DNA from 2 places in the Nocardiopsis sp. NPDC101807 genome. Region 1 is predicted to be linked to the other one. Evidence: riboswitches for the same ligand, from Rfam matches in the RefSeq annotation. Region 1 holds a riboswitch; the other holds the start of a gene.

Evidence for each region. A riboswitch is a leader RNA that binds a small molecule or an ion and turns the genes downstream of it on or off. The one in region 1 is predicted to bind guanidine.
Region 2: linked by a shared signal. The riboswitch ahead of ACIRPH_RS00690 (multidrug efflux SMR transporter) and the one ahead of ACIRPH_RS18815 (DMT family transporter) in region 1 are both predicted to bind guanidine.

The regions. Positions count from the first base shown of each region.
Region 1 is NZ_JBIWMK010000005.1:583,638-591,553, reverse strand. It holds gene frc (formyl-CoA transferase) at 1-912, shown strand, start outside; gene ACIRPH_RS18830 (acetate--CoA ligase family protein) at 917-3,076, shown strand; gene ACIRPH_RS18825 (Nramp family divalent metal transporter) at 3,324-4,925, shown strand; gene ACIRPH_RS18820 (hypothetical protein) at 4,925-5,482, shown strand; gene ACIRPH_RS18815 (DMT family transporter) at 5,660-5,974, opposite strand; guanidine-III (ykkC-III) riboswitch at 6,005-6,068, opposite strand; gene ACIRPH_RS18810 (DUF485 domain-containing protein) at 6,566-6,964, shown strand; gene ACIRPH_RS18805 (cation acetate symporter) at 6,961-7,916, shown strand, end outside.
Region 2 is NZ_JBIWMK010000001.1:147,462-155,377, reverse strand. It holds gene ACIRPH_RS00705 (serine hydrolase domain-containing protein) at 45-1,037, opposite strand; gene ACIRPH_RS00700 (hypothetical protein) at 1,567-2,046, shown strand; gene ACIRPH_RS00695 (hypothetical protein) at 2,150-2,362, opposite strand; guanidine-III (ykkC-III) riboswitch at 2,650-2,716, shown strand; gene ACIRPH_RS00690 (multidrug efflux SMR transporter) at 2,729-3,043, shown strand; gene ACIRPH_RS00685 (DMT family transporter) at 3,045-3,383, shown strand; gene ACIRPH_RS00680 (TetR/AcrR family transcriptional regulator) at 3,524-4,123, opposite strand; gene ACIRPH_RS00675 (NAD(P)-dependent alcohol dehydrogenase) at 4,289-5,260, shown strand; gene ACIRPH_RS00670 (ATP-binding cassette domain-containing protein) at 5,403-6,020, shown strand; gene ACIRPH_RS00665 (DUF6297 family protein) at 6,017-7,492, shown strand; gene ACIRPH_RS00660 (TrmO family methyltransferase) at 7,549-7,916, shown strand, end outside.

The DNA.
Region 1 (7,916 bases):
ACCTGGGAGGCGCTCTCCGAGGCCAACCCCCGGCTGGTCTACGCCTCGATCAAGGGGTTCGGGCCGGGCGCGTACGCCGACTTCAAGGCCTACGAGGTGATCGCCCAGGCGATGGGCGGCTCGATGAGCACCACCGGGTTCGAGGAGGGCCCGCCGCTGGCGACGGGCGCGCAGATCGGTGACTCGGGCACGGGGATGCATACAGTAGCCGGTATCCTCGCGGCCCTGTACCAGCGCACCCACACCGGGCGCGGCCAGCGCGTGCAGGTGGCCATGCAGGACGCGGTGCTCAACCTGTGCCGCGTCAAGCTCCGCGACCAGCAGAGGCTCGCCCACGGTCCGCTGGCGGAGTACCCCAACGACGACTTCGGCGACGAGGTCCCCCGCTCCGGCAACGCCTCCGGCGGCGGCCAGCCCGGCTGGGCCGTCCGCACCGCCCCGGGCGGGCCCAACGACTACGTGTACGTCATCGTCCAGCCCGTCGGGTGGGAGCCGATCACCCGGCTCATCGACCGGCCCGAACTGGCCGACGACCCCGAGTGGTCCACCCCCGAGGCCCGGCTGGACAAGCTCGACAAGATGTTCTCCCTGATCGAGGAGTGGACCTCCCAGATCCCCAAGTGGGACGTGCTGGCGGCGCTGAACGCGCACAACATCCCCTGCGGCCCGATCATGTCCACCCGGGAGATCATCGACGACCCGACCCTGCGGGCCAACGGTGTCGTCACCACCGTCGACCACCCCGAGCGCGGGCCCTACAGCACCGTGTCCTCGCCGATCCGCCTCTCGGACTCGCCGGTGGACGTCGTCCGCTCCCCGCTGCTCGGCGAGCACAACGCCGAGGTCTACCGCGGCGAACTGGGGCTGTCCGACGAGGACCTGGCCGAACTCGAATCGAACGGAGTGATCTGAAGACATGGCCGCCTACACCCCCGAGCGTTCCGACCGGGACCGCTCAGCGGTCCGCGAGGTGCTCGACCGGGCCCGCGCCGAGGGCCGCACCGCCCTCACCGCCCCCGAGGGCCGCGTCCTCGCCGACGCCTACGGCATCCCGATCCCCGGCGAGGGCCTGGCCCGTTCCGCGGAGGAGGCCGCCTCCCTCGCCCAGGACCTCGGCCTCCCCGTCGTGGCCAAGATCGTCTCCCCCGACATCCTGCACAAGACCGACGCGGGCGGCGTCGAGGTCGGCCTGGACAGCGCCGAGAAGGTCTCCGAGGCCTACCACCGCATCGTCGCCAACGCCCTCGCCCACACCCCGGGCGCGAGGATCGACGGCGTCCAGATCCAGCAGCAGATCGGCGGCGGACCCGAGGTCGAGGTCCTCGTCGGCGCGACCACCGACCCCACCTTCGGCAAGATCGTGGTGTTCGGTCTGGGCGGCGTCCTGGTCGAGGTCCTGAAGGACGTCACCTTCCGCATGGCGCCGGTCTCCGAGGAGGAGGCGCTGTCCCAGGTCGGCGACATCCGCGCCGCCGAGGTGCTGCGCGGCGTGCGCGGCCGGCCGGGCGTGGACCAGGAGCGGCTCGCAGAGGTCGTCAGCTCGCTGTCGGACCTGGTGACCGACTTCCCCGAGATCGCCGAGGCCGACCTCAACCCCGTGTTCGCCGGACCCTCGTCCGCCGTGGCCGCCGACCTGCGCTTCGTCCTGGACTTCACCCCGGCCGAGCGGCCGGCCCCGTTCGACCGGGACGAGATCCTCGGCGCGATGAACCGGGTCTTCAAGCCCCGGTCGATCGCGATCATCGGCGCGTCCAACGAGGCCGGGAAGATCGGCCACTCCGTCATCAAGAACATCGTCGACGGCGGATACGCCGGCGAGGTGTACCCGGTCAACCCCAAGGCCCCCGAGGTGTACGGCCGCAAGGCGTACGCGAGCGTCCTCGACGTCCCCGGCGACGTCGACGTGGCCGTCTTCGCGATCCCCGCGAAGTTCGTCGCCGGCGCGCTGGAGGAGGTCGGGGCGAAGGGGGCCGCCGCGGCGATCCTCATCCCGTCCGGCTTCGCCGAGACCGGTGAGCAGGAGTTGCAGGACGAGGTGCTGGCCATCGCCCGCAGGCACGGCGTCCGGCTCCTCGGTCCCAACATCTACGGCTACTACTACACGCCCGAGAAGCTGTCGGCCACGTTCTGCACCCCCTACGACGTCGCCGGCGGCACCGCCCTCACCTCGCAGTCCGGCGGCATCGGCATGGCCATCCTCGGCTACAGCCGCAGCACCAACACCGGCGTCTCCGCCATCGTCGGCGTCGGGAACAAGGCCGACATCGACGAGGACGACCTGCTCACGTTCTTCGGACAGGACGAGAACACCAACGCCATCGCCATGCACCTGGAGGACCTCAAGGACGGCCGCGCCTTCGTCGAGGCCGCACGCGAGGTCGTGCCGCACAAGCCCGTCATCGTGCTCAAGGCCGGGCGCACCGACGCCGGAGCCCGCGCGGCCGGGTCGCACACCGGGGCGCTCGCCGGGGACGACAAGGTGTACGACGACATCCTGCGCCAGGCCGGGGTGGTCAGGGCGCCGGGGCTCAACGAACTGCTGGAGTTCGGCCGCGCCCTGCCCGTCCTGCCCACGCCCCGGGGCGAGAACGTCGTCATCATCACCGGGGCGGGCGGATCGGGCGTCCTGCTCTCCGACGCCGTGGTCGACAACGGGATGTCGCTGTACGAGATCCCGCCGGACCTGGACGCGTCGTTCCGGGCGTTCATCCCGCCCTTCGGGGCGGCCGGGAACCCGGTCGACATCACCGGGGGCGAGCCCCCCTCGACCTACGAGGCCACGGTCAGGCTGGGCCTGGAGGACGAGCGGGTGCACGCGCTGATCCTGGGCTACTGGCACACCATCATCACCCCGCCGATGGTCTTCGCCAAGGTGATCAGCGAGGTCGTGGCCGAGGCCAGGGCCAAGGGGATCGACAAGCCCGTGGTGGCCTCCCTCTCCGGGGACACCGAGGTGGAGGAGGCCTCGCGGTACCTGTTCGACCACGGGATCGTGGCCTTCCCCTACACGACCGAGAAACCCGTGCAGATTCTCGGCGCGAAGTATCGCTGGGCGCGCGCCGCAGGACTACTCTGACCCAGTGCCCGGCCGGCGCCCACCGCGCCGGCCGGGCCCCGGCACCACCGCACCGCCGCACCACCCCTGATCCCGACGGCCTCGGAGCCGCCGCCACAAGGCCGTCGGGACCCTCCGCCGCGGACGCAGCCACTCACCGGCCGCGACGGTCCGCCCGCACACCGACAGAAGAGGTGACCGCACCACCCGGGGGCGCCATGCAAGCAAGCAGCTCGCATCCGCACATCCCACACAGGGAGTTCCACCCATGGATTCCTCACGCCCCGAGACCGGCGGTACGCCGGGTTCCGCCGACAAGTCCCCCACCGACTCGCAGATCCCCTTCGTCCCCGCCCAGCGGCAGCCGAGCACCGTCGAGTCCGACACGTCCTCCACGGCCACCGCCGCCGGCGGCGCTCCCCCGCAGGAGGAGCGCGTGTGGAAGGCGGGCCGGCTGGAGCCGATGCCCATCCGCCCCCTCCCGAAGGCTCCCCCCTCGATCCACATCCTCGGACCCACCGTGTTCCTCGTCGCCCTCGGCGTCGGCATGGGCGAGTCCTACATGTGGCCGAGGCTGGTCCTCGTGTTCGGCCCCGAGATCCGCTGGCTGTTCCTGGTCGGCGTCTCCCTGCAGGCCGTGGTCATGCTGGAGATGTCGCGCTACGCGATGGCGACCGGCGAGAGCATCTTCTACGGCGCCGCGCGCGTGTTCAAACCGCTGATGTGGTTCTTCTTCCTCACAGCGATCCTGGTGTACATCTGGCCGGGACACCTCTCCGCGGGCGCCTCCGCGTTCGAGCGGGTGACCGGTATCCCCTGGCAGGCGACGGCGGTCGCGGGGATGCTCCTCGTCGGCGTGGTGTTCACGCTGGCGAAGGTCATCTACAACCTGCTGGAGAGCGTGCTCTCCATCTGCATCGGCCTCCTGGTCGTCGGGACGTCCGTGGTCGCGGCGATGGTCGGCAACCTCTCCGACCTCACCTCCACCATCAGCGGCATGTTCGCGTTCGGCTACTTCCCGCCCGAGGCGATGACGGCCGCCTGGTTCCCGATCATCGTCGGCTCCGTCGCCTTCGCCGGACCCTCCGGCATGCAGCAGATGTGGTACACCCTGCACCTGCGCGACAAGGGCGCGGGCATGGGCGCGCACATCCCGCAGATCCGGGGGCTCCGGCACTCCGGCGAGCAGGAGACCATGCCCTCGCGCGGCTTCATGTTCGACACCTCCGACCCCGCGGAGATGGCGAAGTGGAAGGGCTGGCGGCGCTGGGTCACCTTCGACGCCATGGTCCTGTTCTGGGGCATCACCATGCTGGTGACGATCTCCTTCACCGTGCTGGCCCAGGCCTCCGCCCGCATCGACCCGAACGTGGCCGACCTCATCCGGGCCGGTGACCGCGACGCCTCCCTGGACGCCATGGCCGGCTCCTTCTCCGCCGCGGGAAGCCCGGTCCTGGGGACCGTCTTCTTCTGCTTCATCGCCCTCATCGGGCTCAACGCCACGCTGGGCCTGTTCGACTCCTTCTCGCGCGGCCAGGCCGACATGACCTACAACTTCGTGCCGGGCGCCAAGAAGATCGGTGTCTCGAAGCTGTACGCCATGTTCCTGTGGGGCCTCATCGTCTTCGGCATCCTCGTCCTGCTCTTCGGCCCCGCCGACGGGCCCGCGGCGATCCTGGACGTGCTCGCGTTCCTGTCGGCGTTCGCGATGGGCGCGTACTGCGTGGTGCTGCTGCTGGTCAACAACCTCACCCTGCCCAAGCCGATCCGGCCGGGCATCGTCTCCAACGCCGTCATCGCCTTCGCCGCGCTGTTCTACCTCGGCGCGCTCTTCTACTCGCTGTTCGCCTTCGGGGTCGTGGTGGACTGATGGGCGTCCAGGTCTCCCCCAGAACGTCCGGCGCCCTCCTCCACCACGCCGAGGTCGCGGTGCCCGGAGCGGCGATCGGCCTCGTCGCCGGGCTGTTCGCCGCGGGCGTCGGCGCGATGGCCGGGCTGCCCGCGCTCCTCAACACCACGGTGGGGGCGGCGCTCGGCCTGCCCCTCGCGCTGCTCGGCGCCGGGTACTGCGTGCTGCTCGCCCGAGGCGTGTTCTCGGTCGGCGCGGTGGCCCCCCTCGCGCTGTACTGGCTGGCGGGCTTCCCCCTCGCCCGCCTGTTCGACTCCTACGCCGTGGCACTGGTGCTCGGGAACGACACCGTGCTCCGGGAGCCGCTGCTGTCGTTCCTCGCCCTCCAGGCGATGCTCAGCTTCGGCTTCACCATCGGGTTCCTGTGGCTGCACGAGAGGATCGCGCCGCACTGGCTGCTGCGCGTCCGCGGGCACAACCCGGTGGCGGCCTCTCTGGTCGAGCGGTACATGGAGCACGCGGAGCACCTCGAGAGGCGTCGGGCCTCCCGGCGCCGTCCCCCGGCCGCCCCGTCCTGACGGACACGGCCTGCCCGGTGCGGCGTCCCGCGCCGCACCGGACAGGCCGTCCCATGAGCACCGGGAGTACCGCCGGCCAGGACCCCGTGTCCGGGCCGGCGCACGGCGCGGTCCGGGCGCCGGAGCGGCGGACCCGTGTCCGCGCCGTCCCGGTCCCCCGCCGACCGGCGGCCCGGCTCAGTGCAGGACCTTGAGCCCGACCACCCCGGCGACGATGAGGACCAGGCAGAGCCCCTTGAGCGGGCTGAAGCCCTCGCCCAGGAAGAACATGCCGACCAGCGCGGTGCCGACGACGCCGATCGACACCCAGACCGCGTAGCCCGTCCCCAGGGGGATGGTCCGCAGCGCGTACGCCAGCCCGGCCATGCTCAGCGTCAGGGCGGCGCCGAAGGCCACCGTCGGCCACAGGCGCGTGAAGCCCTGCGAGGCGTGGAGCGCGGCAGCCCACGCGGTTTCCAGAAGACCGGAGATCACCAGTACAGCCCAGGCCATCGACCCGTACCTCCATGACGTGCGTGCAGGAACGCGCCGTCTTGTCGTACCGGGTACGGCGCACCTCGTCCGGGGTCTCACGGATCGCGCCGGCGCGGCGGGGCCGCGCGGGCGGTGATGCCTCGCAACCTACAACCCGCGGACGCGGACCGGGCTTCCGGGGCCGCCGGAGAGGTGCGCCACCGCCCGTGGGGCCGGGCCGCGGCCCCCGGACGGGACCGAGGGGCCCCGCGCCCGGACGCCCGCCGCTCCCCCTCCGGGCGGGGCCGGGGGCTCCCGGCCCGGACGCCCGCCGGACGGACCGCCCGCCGCGCGGGGCCGGACCACACGCGGTGGGGGACCGGACCGGTGCGCCGCCCCGGGCGGACCGGCTCCCGGCCGCCCGGCGACCGTTCGTCCCGTGCCGCGACCGTTCGTCGCACGGTGGGCGACCGTTCGACGCTCCGCCCCCGCGTTCGGCGCGCACGCGGGCGCGCCCCCTCCTTGGCGGGAGTGCCACTCCTTACAGTGCCGAGTAATACAGATCACACGAAGGAAGCGCGCTCCCGGCAGCGCGGCCGTTCCCGCCATCCCCCGGAGGTACGACCCAGCATGGCCACACAACGCCCACCAGAACCGCCCACCCCGCCCCCGGGGCCGGGGGAGGGATCCCCGGAGGAACAGCTGTCGGAGGCGGCCGTCATCGCCATGCACAGCGACCCCCGGTTCAAGACTCTGAAGAAGAGCCTGTACAGCTTCATCTTCCCGATGAGCCTGGCGTTCATGGCCTGGTACCTGCTGTACGTGTTCATGACGGCGTTCGCACGCGACCTCATGAGCACCCAGCTCTTCGGGAACGTCAACCTCGCACTGGTCTTCGGCGTGCTCCAGTTCGTGACGACCTTCGGCATCGCCATCCTCTACTCGTCCTACTCGCGCAAGCGGCTCGACACGGCCGCGGCCGTCGTGCGCGAGGCCCTGGAGAACGGTGACGGGGGGACCGGCAAGTGAACCTCGACAGCGTCCAGTACCTCGCCGACACCGCCGCGGTCAGCGACAGCAGCCGCGCGATCACCATCGGCCTCTTCAGCGTCATCATCGCGGCGACGCTCTACATCACCGTGTGGGCCAGCCGCCGCACCCACAACGCCACCGACTTCCACTCGGGGGGCCGCGGCTTCAGCGCCGTCCAGAACGGCTTCGCGATCGCGGGCGACTACATGTCCGCGGCCTCCTTCCTGGGCATCGCGGGCATGATCGCCCTGTTCGGGTACGACGGCTTCCTGTACTCCATCGGCTTCCTCGTCGCCTGGCTGGTGGCGCTGCTCCTGGTCGCAGAGCTGCTGCGCAACTCCGGCCGCTACACCATGGGCGACGTGCTGTCCTACCGGATGCAGCAGCGCCCGGTGCGGACCGCCGCCGCCGTCTCCACGGTCACCGTGTCGATCTTCTACCTCCTCGCGCAGATGGTCGGCGCGGGCGCGCTGATCTCCCTGCTCATGGGCATCCAGCCCGGCGAGACCTACCTCGGCATGTCGGGTGAGACCGCGAAGATCGTCGGCATCGTCGTGGTCGGCATGCTGATGACGATCTACGTGTCCTTCGGCGGCATGAAGGGCACCACCTGGGTCCAGATCATCAAGGCCATCATGCTGATGACCGGCGCCGCCCTGCTGGTCCTGCTGACCCTGTCGATCTACGGGTTCAACTTCGGCTCCCTGATGAACGACGCGGCCGAGGCCAGCGGCCGGGGCGCGGTGTTCCTGGAGCCCGGCCTGCGCTACGGCGTCGAGGTCCCGGGCGACGCGATCCAGACCATGTGGAACAAGCTCGACCTGGTCAGCCTGGGCATGGCCCTGGTCCTGGGCACGGCCGGCCTGCCGCACATCCTCATCCGCTTCTACACGGTGCCCGACTCCATGACGGCCCGTAAGTCCGTGAACTGGGCGATCGGCCTCATCGG
Region 2 (7,916 bases), on a different contig from region 1:
GGGAGAACGTACCCGGGCGTTCCGACCCCGGCCGCCCTCCGTGGCTAGCCGTCGAACTGCGCGAGTGCCAGGGCGTGCAGTTCGGCGAGCCCGTGCCGTTCCCTCCCATAGGCGATCGCGTTGGTGAGCACCACCAGATACCGCCCGGTGGCGGGGTCGAGGTACATCCCGGTTCCGGTGAATCCCCGGTGGTGGACGAGTCCGGTGTCGGTGATCAGCCACGCCAGCCCGCGACTGTTGGTCGCGTCCACCCGGACAGCCGGTTTCCAGGAGTCCCCGACATAGGCGCCGATGTCCTTCAACGGCCCCCGGCCCTGCCGCGCGCTCAGGAAGTGGTGTGCCAGCTCGGCCAGCCCCTGCGCATGGGCGAACACCCCGGCGTGTCCGGCGACGCCGCCGAGCGCGGCCGCGTTCTCGTCGTGAACCACCCCGTGCAGTGGACAGCCGCCCACGAGGCGTCGCTCGGTCGGCGCCACGCGGTCGTCCGCGAGGAACGGCCCGTAACGGAAACCGTTTGATCCGAGGCCGGCGCCGAGGTCGTCGACCAGGGCGCGGAGGGACTTTCCGTGCACTCTGGCCAGCAGCAGGCCGAGCAGGATGAAGCCGCGGTTGATGTAGCGGTGCTCGCCCGGGGTGTCGAGGGGTTCGGACAGGATCATCTCGGCCAGGTCCCGGCTGTCGCCCGTGTACCGGTCCAGTCGGGTCGCGGGCATGAGCCCCGAGGTGTGGGTGAGAATCTGCCGGACCGTCACCGTCGCGCCCGGTCCGGGGATCGGCGTCCGGACGTGGTCGGACACCGGCGCCTCCAGGTCGAGGAGCCCGTGGGACACCGCTCGGCCGACCAAGGGCCAGGTCGCGACCACCTTCGTCAGGCTGGCCACGTCGTAGAACGTCGTCGGCCCGGGCGCCACGGAACCCCCGACCCCTGTCGTGCCCGACGCGGCGTACTCGGTGACGGCGCCGCCGACACTTCCCGCCGCGACCACGCCGCCCGGGGTCCGGCGGTCGGCGACCATGCGATCGAGTGCCGCTCCCATCGCGGCGGCGGTTGACGGAACCCACTTCTCATGGGTTGCCACATCGGATGCTTTCGCCCCTGGCGCCACTGCCTCGGACCTGTGGGTCACTGTTCCTCCTCGGTGATGCCGGCGCCCCGTATGACGAGGGGGCCGACACAGCGGTGGCTTCGTCTTCCACTTGAGGCGGAAACCTGCTGACCTGTGCGCATGCGGTTTCTCTCCGGCCCGCGAAGAACATTGATGTGAATTCCCCTACCCCCTTGTGTGGAGAGGGATATTTCTCGAAAACCTGCATGCGCCCTGGCCTGCAGTTTCTTGGGGCGGTGCTCCTCTTCGGTGAAGTTGTTCCGTGGTTCGGAAGTTCCGGCCCCCTTGACGCGTGTCGCAGAGGGTAGTAATTTTGCGAGAAGTCTTCGCCCGGATCCGGTGGAAATGGAAAACCCCTTTCTGTGCCGCTCTCCCGGTGCTTCGTCTTTCTTTCCTTTCGGACGATGACAATGTTCGGACGTGCGGGGCCCGGCTGTGGGTTCCTGGTGCGGGGGAAGGCATGATTGTCGTTGCAGCAGGGGGCAGGGTCCTGTGCGGGGGTGGGCTTCACGCCTGCCTGCTTCTCCTTTTTCCTTGGAGCATATCCTCCGACATCCGCCCCGCGATGGCGTTCGCCATTTTATCGGCGGTCTATGGGGCGCTGCTCCTGATAACGACTCTCCCGAGTCTTGTCGCGTTTGCGATCGAGGTCAGGAGGAGGGTGCCCAGAGGTGGCTCGCGGAAATTCGGGGCGACCAGGGCGACCTCCGCCTCGGTGGCCGGTCTCTTCTACTTCGCCCTGCCGTTCTCCCTCGTTTCCATCGAGGGATTCACTGCCCTGAACGTGACGGTGTCCCTGGTGGGGTTCGCCGTCGGCTTCCTGCTGCACCGGATGTTCTTGTGGCTCAGCTTCGAGGGATCGTCGCGTACGGCCTTCTTTCCCCTTCTCGCACTGGCGGCCCCCTTTCCGCTTCTCCTGCTGAGGACATGGCCGTTCTAGTGCTCCGACCGGCAACGTGCCCGGCCCGGTGCACGTCCCGGTGCACAGGGGTGGGGCCCCGCGCGGGGGAGCGCGGGGCCCCGAGGGGGGCGCGGGGGTCCGGTCAGTGGACGAAGAAGCCGTCGAAACGGCCTCCCTCGCAGATCAGGCCGCTGGGGGAGGCCTCGCTCTCCTTGACGACGCCTCCGCCCTTCCTGCACATCTCCTCCGTGATGTACTCGGCCCCGGGGGGCGGTGGCGGTGCGGCCGCTACGGGGGCGGCCGACGCGCTGAGGGCGGCGGCGGTTAGGGCGAGGGCGGCGAAGAGGATGCGCATCGGTTTCCTCTGAGCGTGTCGAGCGGGGTGCCTACGCCACAGGGATCCCCCGCCCTCGGGCCTGAAAACCCTGTGAGCTGCTGAGACGCGAAGACGGGCGCGGCATATCGCCACCAAGGGCCACGAGTCGCCCCCGACCTGGTGGCCAGGTCGGCGGGAGCCGAGCGCACGGCGAAGCGGCGGGCCCCGCACCGGTCCCGTCGCACGGGATCTCGTCACAGGTTCGCGGGGGGACGTGTCGTGACGACCCTCACGGCACCGGCCTGGGACGATGTTGTACGTTGGGGTCGAGACCCGCTCCTCGGGTCAGCGGACGAGGGAGCCGTACCCGCGCCACGACAAGACGGCCTCGAAAGGGGCTTGTCCATGGCATGGTTCGTTCTCGTCGTCTCCGGGGTCCTGGAGGCCGTCTGGGCCACCGCCCTGGGCGCGTCGAAGGGTTTCTCCCGATGGCGCCCCACACTCCTGTTCGCCGTCGCCCTGGTCGCGAGCATGGCGGGCCTGGCCTGGGCCATGACCTCGCTGCCGACCGGCACCGCCTACGCCGTCTGGGTGGGCATCGGCGCCACCCTCACCGTCCTGTGGGGGTTCCTCACCGGCAAGGACCGCGCCACTTGGGGCAAGTCCCTGCTCCTGGTGCTGCTCATCGGTTCGATCATCGGTCTCAAGGCGGTGAGCTGACATGCCGTGGATCATCCTGCTCGTCAGCGCGGTGTTCGAGGCCGTGTGGGCCACCGCCCTGGGCATGTCCGAGGGGTTCAGCGAACCCGGCCCGACCGTCGTGTTCCTCGTGGCACTGGCGATCAGCATGGCCGGCCTGGGCTGGGCGGCCAAGCACATCCCCATCGGCACCGCCTACGCGGTCTGGGTCGGCCTCGGCGCCGCGCTGACCGTGTTCTACGCGATGTTCACCGGCGGCGAGAGCGTCTCGGCGCTCAAGATCGTCTTCCTCGCCGGGATCATCGCCGCGGTCGTCGGCCTGAAGCTGGTGCCGGAGAAGACCGCACCGGCCCCCGAGTAGCCCGCGGGCCGAAGGACACGGAGGCCCCCGGCGCGACAGGACGTCGCGCCGGGGGCCTCTTCGCCGCCGTCGCGGCCCGGCCCCGGCCCCGGCAGCCGCCCCGCGCCGACCGTGCGCGGACCGGCGGCCCACAGGGCGCCTCAGGCGGCGAAGGAGGCCAGGAGGTGGCTGACCAGCCGCTGCGCGCGGCGGTGGGGTTCGTCGGACGCGGCCAGACCGCCGACCGCCTCGAACAGCATCTCCACGTCGTCGGTGGTGATCCCGGCCCGCACGGCCCCGGCCCCCCGGGCGCGGTCCAGCACCGCCGCCAGCTTCTCCCGGCCCTCGCGGGCGTGCCGTTCGGCGTGGGAGGGGAACCGGGCCGTGAACTCCGGCGAGCACACGCGGCCCTCCACCTGGAGGATGCAGCAGCGCCGCAGCGCGTACTCCATGCCGCCCCAGGGGTCGGCGTGGGCCAGGGCCGCGTCGAACACCTTCGCGTACTGCGCGGCCGAGTCCGCGAAGAGCTCCATGACCAGGGCGTCCTTGGTCGGAAAACGCCGGTAGAGCGTGGCCGTGCCCACCCCGGAGCGCCGGGCGACGACCGCCATCGGCAGGTCCAGGCCCCGCTCGCGGAAGCTCTCGTGGGCGGCCCGCAGGATGCGCCGGCGGTTGTCCTCGGCGTCGCGCCGTATCGGCGGCGGCGCCGGGCGGTCCGGGTCCGTGGCCGGCACCGGTGCGCCGATCCGAGAAGTCCGCATGTTCCCGTCTCTCACTTGTGTCCCCGGGGCCATCACGGCGCGGCCCCGGTGCGTTGGTCGGGGAGTCGGCACAGGCCGCGCACCGCCCCCCGGCGTTCGTAGCGGGGAACCAAGGTGCGCTGTCGGCCATTCCCGTCAACGAGGAGAGGTTTCACCGTGAACACCATGCGCGCTGTCCGCTACGAGCGGTTCGGTCCGCCCGAGGTCCTGACGATCGACCGGGTGCCCGTCCCCGAGCCGGGGCCGGGGGAGGTGCTCGTGCGGGTCCACGCCGCGAGCGTGGGCGGAGGGGAGACCGAGATCCGCGCGGGCAGCCTCCGCCGGGTCATGGGCTCGCGCATGCCCCGCGGCCTCGGCGTCGACTTCTCGGGGAGGGTCTCGGGCGTGGGGCCCGGGGTCGACTCCGCACGGGTGGGGGAGGAGGTGCTGGGAATCCTGCCGCACATGGGGTTCGGGAGCACGGCCGACTTCGTCGCGGTCCCGCAGGAGAGGGTCGTGGCGGCCCCGGCCGGCCTCGACCCGGCCGGGGCGGCGGCGCTCCCGGCCTCGGGGACCACGGTCCTGACCGCGCTGGTGGAGAAGGCGCGCCTGCGCGAGGGGGAGCGGCTGCTGGTGCGCGGCGCCTCCGGCGGGGTCGGCAGCACGGCGGTGCAGGTCGGCCGGGCCCTGGGGGCGCACGTCACCGGTCTGGCCGGGCGGCGCAACCTCGACTGGGTCCGGGACCTGGGCGCCCACGAGGTGTTCGACCACCGTGAGACCGGGCCAGCGGACCTGGGCCGGTTCGACGTCGTCCTCGACGTGGTGGGCTCCGAGCCGGGCGCCTACCGGAGGCTGCGCGCCCCGGGGGGCCGCTACCTCCCGCTGGCCATCGACCCCCGGCGCCCCCTGCGGTCGACCGCCGACACCCTCTGGTCCGCCGCCGTGGGCCGCCGCAGGGTCCTGCCCTTCAGCAACAACCCCTCACGCGAGGACCTGATCGAACTCGTCCGGTACGTCGAGTCGGGTCGGCTCGTGCCCGTGGTGGACGAGGTGTTCCCGGTGGAGAGGGTGCGTGAGGCCCACCGGAGGGTGGAGAAGGGCGGGCTGCGCGGCAAGGTCGTGGTGTCGATGGGCGAGGACCCCGGCCCGCAGGGCTGACCGGCCGGTCCCGGACGGGCGGGGCCCGTCCGGGACCCGCCCGAGCCGCGGCCCCCGGGGCCACGCCCCGGGGCGTGGCCGGCGGACGCCCGTTCTGCCGCGCAGTGGGCGGAATCCGCCGAAAAAGCCCTAGGCTGGGCCGGTGAGCGAACCGATCATCGTGGCCCGTGGTGTGGACGTGGAACTGGGCGGCGCCCCGGTCCTGAGCGGGGTCGACCTCACGGTCGAGCCCGGGGAGGTGGTGGCGGTGCTCGGCGCCAACGGCGTCGGCAAGACCACCCTGCTGCGCTGCCTCGCGGGGCTGCAGCGCGCCTCCGGCAGCGTGAGCGTGCTGGGCCGGCCGCCCGTGGACGAGCCGGGCTTCTGGCGCGAGGTCGCCCTGGTCGGCGACGAGCCCACCTGGTACCCCGGACTGACCGTGCGGGAGCACCTGGAGCTGATGCGCGGGGTGCACGGCCCGGGGCGGCTGGAGGTGGGGGCGGCCCTGGACCTGTTCGAGCTGGGCGGCTGCGCCGACCGCGCCCCGTCGTCGCTGTCGACCGGGCAGCGCCAGCGGCTGTCCCTGGCCATGGCGCTGCTGCGCCCCAGCCGTCTGCTGCTCCTGGACGAGCCGGAGCGCGGGCTCGACGCGGACTTCCGGGAACGGCTCGCGGGGCTGCTCGCCGAGTACGCCGAGGGCGGCGGGACGGTGGTCATGGTGACGCACGACCCGCGGTTCGCCGAGGAAGCCCGGCACGTCGCCCTGGGAGCCGCCGCGTGAACGGGGTGGCGCAGGTCCGGGCGTTCGTACGGGCCCGGGACCGCGGCCGCCGCACCTGGTCCGACCGGTACATCACCCTGTTCGGCCTGGGACTGCTGGTGGTGCTCGCGGCCCCGGCGGTCGGACGGGCGGTGTCCGGCGTGCCCGCCGGCGTCGACCCGGCGCGGGCGGGAGCGGGCCTGGCCCTGGTCGCGCTGCTGCTGGCCGGCGCGCTGGTCCTCGCGCGCGGGCTCGGACCCGTGGCGGTGTCGGCCGCGGACGCGGCGTGGCTGCTGCTCTCGCCGCTGCCGCGCCGGAGCGTGCTGACCCGCACGGCGGTGGTCCTGGCCGCGCTGTGCGCCGCGTTCGGCGCGGTCGTTGGCCTGGCGCTGCTGAGCGCCCTGGGGGCCTCCGACGAACTGACGCTGCGGCTGTTCGCGTCCCTGGTCACGGGCGTCGCGTGGACGCTGGGCGGGACGGCGGCGGCCGTCCTCGCCCAGGCGTTCCAGCCCTGGGACGGCCGGCTGGTCGCGACGGTGGCCGTCCTCCTGGTCGCGGGGGCCGCCGCGGTGGTCATGGGCGCCGGACCCGGGCAGGGCGTGCTCACCGGCATCGCGTCGGCCCCTCCGGCGGCGTGGACGGCGACGGCCTCCGCGTCCGCCGCCGTGGCCGCCGGCCTCACGGCACGGGCCTGGGCGGCCCTCGCGCGCATCCCGGCCCGCGCGGTGCTGGAGTCCTCGCGCAGGGTCGGGTTCGCGGCGGGCGCGTTCGTCGTCATGGACCCGGGGTCGCTGACCCTGGTCGCCGAGGACGCCCACTGGAGGTCGAGGGTCCTGAGGTCGCGCCCGTGGCCGTCGCGGCTGCGCGGCGCGGCGGCGGTGGCCTGGCTGGACTGGCGGCGGCTGGCGCGGCGGCCGGGACGGCTCGCGCTGATGGCGGCCTCGGCCGCCCTGCCCGTGCTGGCCGAGCGTGCGGGCGGCGGCGCGGCGGCGACACTGGCCGTGCTCGCCGCGGGTGCGCTCGCGGTCGCCGCGGCGGGGACCGCCGGGGCGCGCCGGGACGCCGGGGACGCCTCGCTCGCGCGGCTGCTGGGCACGGGTCCGCGCGCGCTCCTCGCGGCGCGGGCGGTGCTGCCCGCCCTGCTCGGAGGCTCCTGGCTGGCCCTCGCGCTGGCGGGACTGGACGTCGCCGGCGGCGGCGCCGGCCTCTGGCCCCTCGGACTGCTGTGCGCGCCGGCGCTGGCGGCGGGGGCGCTGCGGATGGCGCGCCGCCGCCCCGTCGAGCACGCGATGCCGGCCGTGGACACGCCCCTCGGCCCGGTGCCGCTCGGTCCGCTGGTGTGGGCGCTGGCCGGGGCCGACGTCGCCGTGCTCGGGTGCCTGCCCGCGCTCGTGGCGGTCGCCGCCGGGGTGACCGGTCCGCTGCTCGCGGCGCAGGCGGTGTGGGGAGCGGCGGTGCTGGCGGCCTACTGCGCCGCCCCGAGGCGGGCGTAGGCCCCGTCGCGGACCGCGACGGCGGGCACGTCCCGCGCGCCTTCGCGCATCAGGCGATGGACCTCGGGCACCACCAGCAGGCCGCCGCTCTGACCGATGCCGCCACGCCCTGCTACGACACCGCGAGCCCCCGGGAACGCGCTCTGCTCGGCGTGGTCCATGCCCGCAGCCTCGCTCGCACCGGCGACCCCAAGGGAGCATCGCGGGCCCTCCTGCGGGCTGAGGACGACCCGTGCGACGCGACCGGGGACGGTGACGAACCTTCCCGAGTGTGGTTCTTCGGACAGGCGAGCCTGGCGCACGAGACCGCCCGCACCCTGCAGGCCATGGGAGACCTGACCGGGGCACAGGCCGCGTTCGAGCGCAGCGTCCAGCTCAGGGAAGGCTCCTTCTCCCGCACCCACGCCGTGACCCTCACCCTCAC